Regions from separate parts of the Arthrobacter sp. Soil_C_49 genome, predicted to be linked through region 1. Evidence: predicted binding sites of a transcription regulator. Region 1 holds the regulator's gene; the other holds the start of a gene.
The links. Region 1 encodes HrcA, which represses chaperone genes, less so after heat shock. Its sites were predicted from a motif close to TTNGCACTCGNNNNNNNCGAGTGCNAA; they were not measured.

Region 1 (3,397 bases):
TCCACGTAGGGGTGGCCGACAATCAGGACGTTGCCGGCAGCTCCGGGGGATGCCATCACGGCATCGGCAATGCGCGACTCCTTGGAGTCGGGCACCAGGTGGTCCACCAGCACGCCCAGGCGCCGGCCGGGACCGGGATTGAAGCCGGCAACGGCCGCGGCCAGGTCATCAATGCCGTGCAGGGGCTCGACGACGATGCCCTCCACTCGGAGGTCGTCTCCCCAGACCTTTTCCACCAGTTCGGCGTCGTGCTTTCCCTCCACCCAGATGCGGCTCGCCTTGGCCACCTGCGCGCGCTGCCCGGCCACCCGCACCGAACCGGACGCTGTCCGCCCGGCGGCCGGGCCGCCGGCCTGCTTGGGTGCTGGCGGCATTAGCCGGATCGGCTGGCCTTCCAGGAGGAAACCGAAGCCCAGCCGGAAGGACCGCGACTTGCCCCGGCGGTCCTCCAGGGCCACCACATGCATGCCGCCCGATTTTTCCACCCGGGTGACCGCCCCGACCCAGCCGGACTGGACCTCCTCCAGCACCATTCCCCGCTCTGCCGGCACTTCGGGCAGTTGCGTCCGTGCGGGCGCGGTCAGGTCCTGGGCTCCCCAGTTCTGGTATTGCATGGATGAACTCCGCTTCGTGCTGGATCCGGGCCCGGAATTTCGCCCGGAGCGGTACCAATGCTAACAACGGGGCGAGTCATAATAGACTGTTAGCACTTAGGCATGTCGAGTGCTAACCCCTGTGAGGTACGGTGCGGGCGGAACGGCTGCCCTGATCCCTGGATGGAGGTGGAGTGTGAGCGAGCCGCGCAAGCTTGAAGTACTGCGGGCCATCGTGGAGGACTACGTCCACTCGCGCGAGCCCGTCGGGTCCAAGGCCCTGGTGGAACGGCACCATCTTGGTGTCTCCAGCGCCACCATTCGCAATGACATGGCCGCGCTTGAGGACGAAGGGCTGATCACGGCCCCGCACACCAGCGCAGGCCGGATTCCCACGGACAAGGGCTACCGGCTCTTCGTGGACCAGATTTCCGCGGTCAAACCTCTGTCCCAGGCAGAGCGGCGTGCCATCCAGTCGCTCCTGGAAGGCGCCGATGATCTCGACGACGTCCTGGAGCGCACGGTCCGGCTGCTGTCCCAGCTGACCAACCAGGTGGCGGTGGTCCAGTACCCGCACCTCAACCGCGCACTGGTCCGCCATATTGAATTCGTCCTCCTGGCGCCGCGGAAGGTGCTGGTGGTGCTGATCGCCAACAGCGGCAAAGTGGAGCAGCGGGTCATCGACGTCGGGCAGGACATGGGCGATGACGTCCTGGCCACGCTGCGCACGCATTTCCTGGCATCCCTCGGCGGGACGGCACTGAGCCAGCTCACGCAGTCCCTGCCCGGAGTGGTGTCCGGCGCCGCTCCCGCGCAGCGGCAGGCAGCCCAGGCGCTGGCGCACGGACTGGAAGCCCTGGCCCACAACAGCCGCGAGGACCGCATGGTGATGGCCGGTACAGCCAACCTTGCCCGTTCCAACGTGGATTTTCCGCTCAGCATCGGACCTGTGCTGGAGGCGCTGGAGGAACAGGTGGTGATGCTGCGGCTCCTGAGCGAGATGGCGCAGGACCACCGGGGCGTGGCCGTCAGCATCGGCCGCGAGAACCCGTATGACGGGCTGGCGGAGGCTTCGGTGGTCGCCACGGGATACGGGCCGGACAGCGTCGCGAAGATCGGCATCCTGGGGCCCACCAGGATGGACTATCCCACCACGATGGCCGCGGTCAGGGCCGTCGCCCGGTACCTGTCACGGATTTTGGGACCCTGACCCGCGCCGTCCGGCTCCCAGCCAAGAACAGTAGCGCCGGCAGTACAGCTGCAGGCAAAACAACAAGGAAGAGATACGAACTTTGAGCAGCCACTACGAAGTCCTTGGAGTCTCACCGGATGCTACCGGGGAAGAGATCAAGAAGGCCTACCGCAAGCTGGCCCGCACCCTCCACCCCGACGTAAATCCCGGTGAGGACGTTGCAGACCGCTTCAAGGCCGTGACCCACGCCTACGAAGTTCTCTCCGATCCGCAGAAGCGCCGGGTGTACGACACCACGGGCAACGAGAACGGCACGGACAACGGATTCGGCGGCGGGGCGTACGCAGGCCAGGGCTTCGCCTTCCAGGACATCTTCGACACGTTCTTCGGTGCCGGCGGTTCCACCGGCCCCGCATCGCGGGTCCGGCGCGGCCAGGACGCGCTCATCAGCGTCCGGATCGAACTGCGCGACGCCGTGTTCGGCGTCAACAAGAAGCTTGAAGTGGATACCGCAGTAGTCTGCCCCACCTGCGAGGGCTCGTGCTGCCGGCCGGGCACCCACCCCGAGCGCTGCGATATCTGCGGCGGCAGCGGCCAGGTCCAGCGCGCGGTCCGGTCCATCCTGGGCCAGGTGATGACGGCGGCCCCGTGCGGCACCTGCGAAGGTTTCGGAACTGTCATCAAGGACCCCTGCAACGAGTGCAACGGGCAGGGCCGCATCCGCAGCCGCCGTTCGCTGACCATTAAGGTTCCCGCCGGTGTGGCCACCGGCACCCGCATCCAGCTCTCCGGCCAGGGCGAGGCCGGTCCTGCCGGCGGCCCCGCAGGTGACCTGTACGTTGAAATCCGGGTCAACAACGACGCCACGTACGTCCGCGAAGGCGACGACCTGCACGCCACCTTGAACATCCCCATGACTGCAGCCGCGCTGGGAACCGACGTCACCCTGGAAACCTTCGACGGTCCCCAGGACATCGACGTCAAGGCAGGAACCCAGTCCGGCGAGATCATCACCCTGCGCGGGCTGGGCGTCACCCACCTGCGCGGGTACGGCCGAGGTGACCTGAAGGTCCACCTGCAGGTGGAGACGCCGGCCAAGCTGGACGCGGCCCAGGAAGACCTGCTGCGCCAGCTCGCCAAGCTGCGCGGGGAGCAGATCACGGAGGGCAAGCTGGCCGCCAGCGGCGGCATGTTCGCCAAGCTCCGGGACCGGTTCGGTAACCTGTAGCGGTGAGCAACCCCGTCTTTTTCACGGCGTCCGGGTCCCTGGACCGGATGGTACCGGAAGGGCGCTTTGTCCTCGAGGGACTCGAGGCCCGGCACGCGGTGACCGTCAAACGGCTGGCTCCCGGTGAGCCCGTGGACATCGTCGATGGCGCTGGTACCCGGATGAGCGGCACAGTTGTTTCCGCTTCCCCGGCCGGCCTCGAGGTCGAATGCTCGTCCATCGGCGTTGAGGACCGGCCGGGTGTCAGGCTGGTGCTGGTCCAGGCCCTGGCCAAGGGCGACCGTGATGAACTGGCCATCGAAACCGCCACCGAACTGGGGATTGACGCCGTCATCCCGTGGCAGTCCGAACGGTCCATCGTGCGCTGGAAGGGGGACCGGGCGG
Region 2 (3,397 bases), on a different contig from region 1:
GAGCGGGTTGTCCTTCCGGGCCGGGCAGATACCTCAACCGGGTTCCTGGACGATGACGTGGACCAGGCGCTCAACGGCATCCATGCCGGCGAACAGCGGTCCCGGCGCAGCAACAGCCCGGACCGGTACACATCCGGCGTGGACCAGGGCCACCTGCAGGGACATTACCAGGACAGCAAGGAGGGGGTCCGCGTGGCCACCGAAGACAAGAACGAGGACTCTTTGCAGGAGCCGTCCGCCCCGGCCGGGCCTGCAGCTGAAGAAGAAGGCCAGGACCAGGACCGGTTGCGCAGCCGGGTGAAGGACGGGGACCAGGCCGGCACCGCCGGCATCCTGCCCACCAAGGCGGCCGAAGACGACCCCCGGCGCTGGGGCGACGCGGACGATGACCACGACGCCTGGCTGAAGGAACAGAAGCCGCCGCACTGGGGCTGAGAGCAGGGGCCACCTGGCCGGGCTTCCGTAGCAGGACCGTCTAACCACTTCCCTGCGCCCCCGGCGGGAGAGTGGCGCCCGGTTTACGGGCCCACCAGCACGAAAAAGAGTTTTCCCTGCGTTGAGGCTCCGGCCAGCCGCGCAGCCTGCTCCGCACTTGCGGCCACCACAATGAGGCCGTCCGTCTCGGCAGTGCCCAGCCATTGGCCGCTCTGGCCGCCCTTGGCGGCGGTCCACAGTACAGGTACTGCTGTTGCCAGCACCTCGGACGGCGCCTGCTGGTCAAAGCCGTTCGCCGCCGTCAGCACCACATTCACAAGCTGCCCGGGGGAGACGAGCTGGATGGATGACGGGTCCGCCATCCGAAGCGGCACTGCGGCTGAACCCGGGGGTGTTCCGGCCAGCAGCCCTGGACCGAGAAGCTGGGCGTCCGTGAGCAGCTGGCCCTTGCGCAGCGGAGCCGCCAGCTGCTTGCCTGCCAATTCACTTTCCTGCTCCAGGAAACCGGCAGCCATCATGTCCGGCGGAACCTGCACGCGCGCGAGGTCTGCGGGCGCAAGCGCAGAGCCCGCGGCGAGGTCCCTTGCGGCAGCAAGCCCCGTGACGGTATGAACCGGTGCCGGAGTGAGCTGATGCACGCTGATTGCCGCCGCCACGCACAACAGCAGGGCGATGGCCAGCCGTCGGTTCCGGCTGAGCCAGCCCGAAAGGCGGAGAGCGGCAGGCCGGCGGCCGGAGCCGCGGGGACTGCGGGTGCTGCGCGGATAGCGGGACGCGACCCTGCCGGTACGGTGGAGGTTTAAAGGCATGCTCCAACGCTAAAGCCGGCCGGAATGCCCGCAACAGGCGCAAGGCGCCCTATGTGGACAAGCCGGCCGGCCGGCGTCGGGCGGTACTGCGGAGCGGCTTTAGCTGGCTGCGGCAGCCGGGGCGGACGCGGCAGGTGCAGCAGCCGGAGCCGGCGTCGAAGACGCGGCCGGTGTGGTGGCCGAGACCGTGCTCCCCTTGGCGTCGCGGGAATCGGTGCGGTAGAAGCCTGATCCCTTGAAGACGACACCCACGCTGTTGAACTTCTTGCGCAGTGTCCCCTGGCATTCGGGGCACGAGGTCAAAGTGCTGTCCGAAAACGACTGGACGATGTCGAAGGCATGGCCGCAATCCTTGCAGGCGTACGCATACGTTGGCACTGGTGCTCCTCCTCTTGGGCAAAACGAGAGGTCCCGTGCTGCCCGGCCGGAGGGTCCGTCCGTTAGCAGTCGCAGGGCCTGAGTGCTAATTCTATCATCCCCGCAGGACCTGGTGAGGTGGACTTACGCGTCCGCCAGGGCCCGGAACCCTGACGGGGCCAGGATGGCCGGAACGGGACGGTCGAAGTCCTCCTCGGGAATCTGCCCCGCGGGGAGCAATTCCTCGTCGTAGATAACCGCGGCCAGCGGGATATTCTTCCCTGCCGTGGCCAGGTGGCCCAGGAACTTGTCGTAGTAGCCGCCGCCCTGGCCGACCCTGTTGCCCCTCACATCCACTGCTGTGGCGGGGATAAAAAGAGCGGCAGCCGTTCCGGCCACGTCCGGCCCGTGCCGCTCACCCGCCGGCTCGAGGATAGGAGCGAACCGGCTCCGCTCGAAGCCTGCCTCAGGGTCCCAAAAGACCCATGCCAGTTCCCGCCCCGGCTCGCAGACCGGCAGCAGGACGCGGTGACCGTTGTTGTGGAGTGCCTTGATCAGCGGGAGGGTGGGAGGTTCCACGCCCACGCCGAAGTACACGCACACCGTTGCCGGGGCCCCGGCGGTCAGTGTGTGGGCCCAGGCTGCGCCGTGACGTGCCAGGGCAGCCCCTGCCGCCTCAAGCTGCTGCGGAGTGAGTGCGGCGCGCCGTTGGCGGTGCGCCCTGCGGATTTTGTCCTTGACAGCCTTGGCGTCCTCCAGCACGTCTGCTCCTCCATCACTCGCCCTGCGGCGGCTTCGATGCCGGCCGTGCGGCCGGCAACCCTTCAATAATTACTGATTGCTTGACGCTGACGTTAGATTAGTCGGGTGATTACCAGTAACCCGAGAGTTCGCAAAGCCGTCATACCCGCTGCCGGACTCGGCACAAGGTTCCTGCCTGCCACCAAGGCCATGCCCAAGGAAATGCTTCCCGTCGTGGACAAACCTGCCATCCAGTATGTGGTGGAGGAAGCCGTGCACGTGGGCCTCAATGACGTCCTGATGATCACCGGCCGGAACAAGCGCGCCCTGGAGGACCACTTCGACCGTGTTCCGTCACTGGAGTCCACCCTCGAGGACAAAGGGGACGCGGAAAAACTCGCATCCGTCCAGGCGGCCAGCAACCTCGGCGACATCCACTACGTCCGCCAGGGCGACCCGAACGGGCTGGGCCACGCGGTCCTGCGCGCCAGGCAGCACGTCGGCAACGAAGCCTTCGCCGTCCTCCTCGGGGACGACCTCATTGATGCCCGCGACGAACTGCTCAGCACCATGATCGACGTGCAGGCCAAAACCGGGGGCTCCGTCGTCGCCCTCATTGAAGTGGAGCCGTCGCAGATCAGTGCCTATGGCTGTGCCGACATCGAGGAAATCGACGGCGAGGGCTACGTCCGCATCAACCGGCTGGTGGAAAAGCCGGCGGCAGGGGAAGCTCCATCCAACCTGGCCATCATCGGCCGGTACGTGCTCCACCCGGCCGTTTTCGATGTCCTGGAACGGACCGGTCCGGGCCGCGGCGGCGAAATCCAGCTCACCGACGCCCTGCAGGAACTCGCATCCGAAGAGGGCGAGGGCGGTGGCGTCTACGGTGTGGTCTTCCGGGGACGCCGCTACGACACCGGCGACAAGTTGAGCTACCTGAAGGCCTGTGTCCAGCTGGCCATTGACAGCGAGGACCTTGGCCCCGGCCTCCGGGAATGGCTGCCGGGGTTCACCGCCGGCCTCTCCAAGTAGCCCAAGTGCGCGCCGGCCCCATC

Region 2: AC3A4Z_RS05125 (FmdB family zinc ribbon protein) is a predicted target of HrcA. The motif match lies at 1,685-1,711, and genes of this name have one in related genera.

What each region holds. Positions count from the first base shown of each region.
Region 1 covers NZ_JBDGJZ010000001.1:595,899-599,295, reverse strand. Annotated here, with positions in the region: gene AC3A4Z_RS02790 (DUF3097 domain-containing protein) at 1-614, opposite strand, end outside; gene hrcA (heat-inducible transcriptional repressor HrcA) at 790-1,803, shown strand; gene dnaJ (molecular chaperone DnaJ) at 1,886-3,013, shown strand; gene AC3A4Z_RS02775 (16S rRNA (uracil(1498)-N(3))-methyltransferase) at 3,016-3,397, shown strand, end outside.
Region 2 covers NZ_JBDGJZ010000002.1:374,695-378,091, forward strand. Annotated here, with positions in the region: gene AC3A4Z_RS05115 (AAA family ATPase) at 1-435, shown strand, start outside; gene cpaB (Flp pilus assembly protein CpaB) at 519-1,244, opposite strand; gene AC3A4Z_RS05125 (FmdB family zinc ribbon protein) at 1,344-1,622, opposite strand; gene AC3A4Z_RS05130 (5-formyltetrahydrofolate cyclo-ligase) at 1,746-2,363, opposite strand; gene galU (UTP--glucose-1-phosphate uridylyltransferase GalU) at 2,469-3,374, shown strand; gene AC3A4Z_RS05140 (GNAT family N-acetyltransferase) at 3,380-3,397, shown strand, end outside.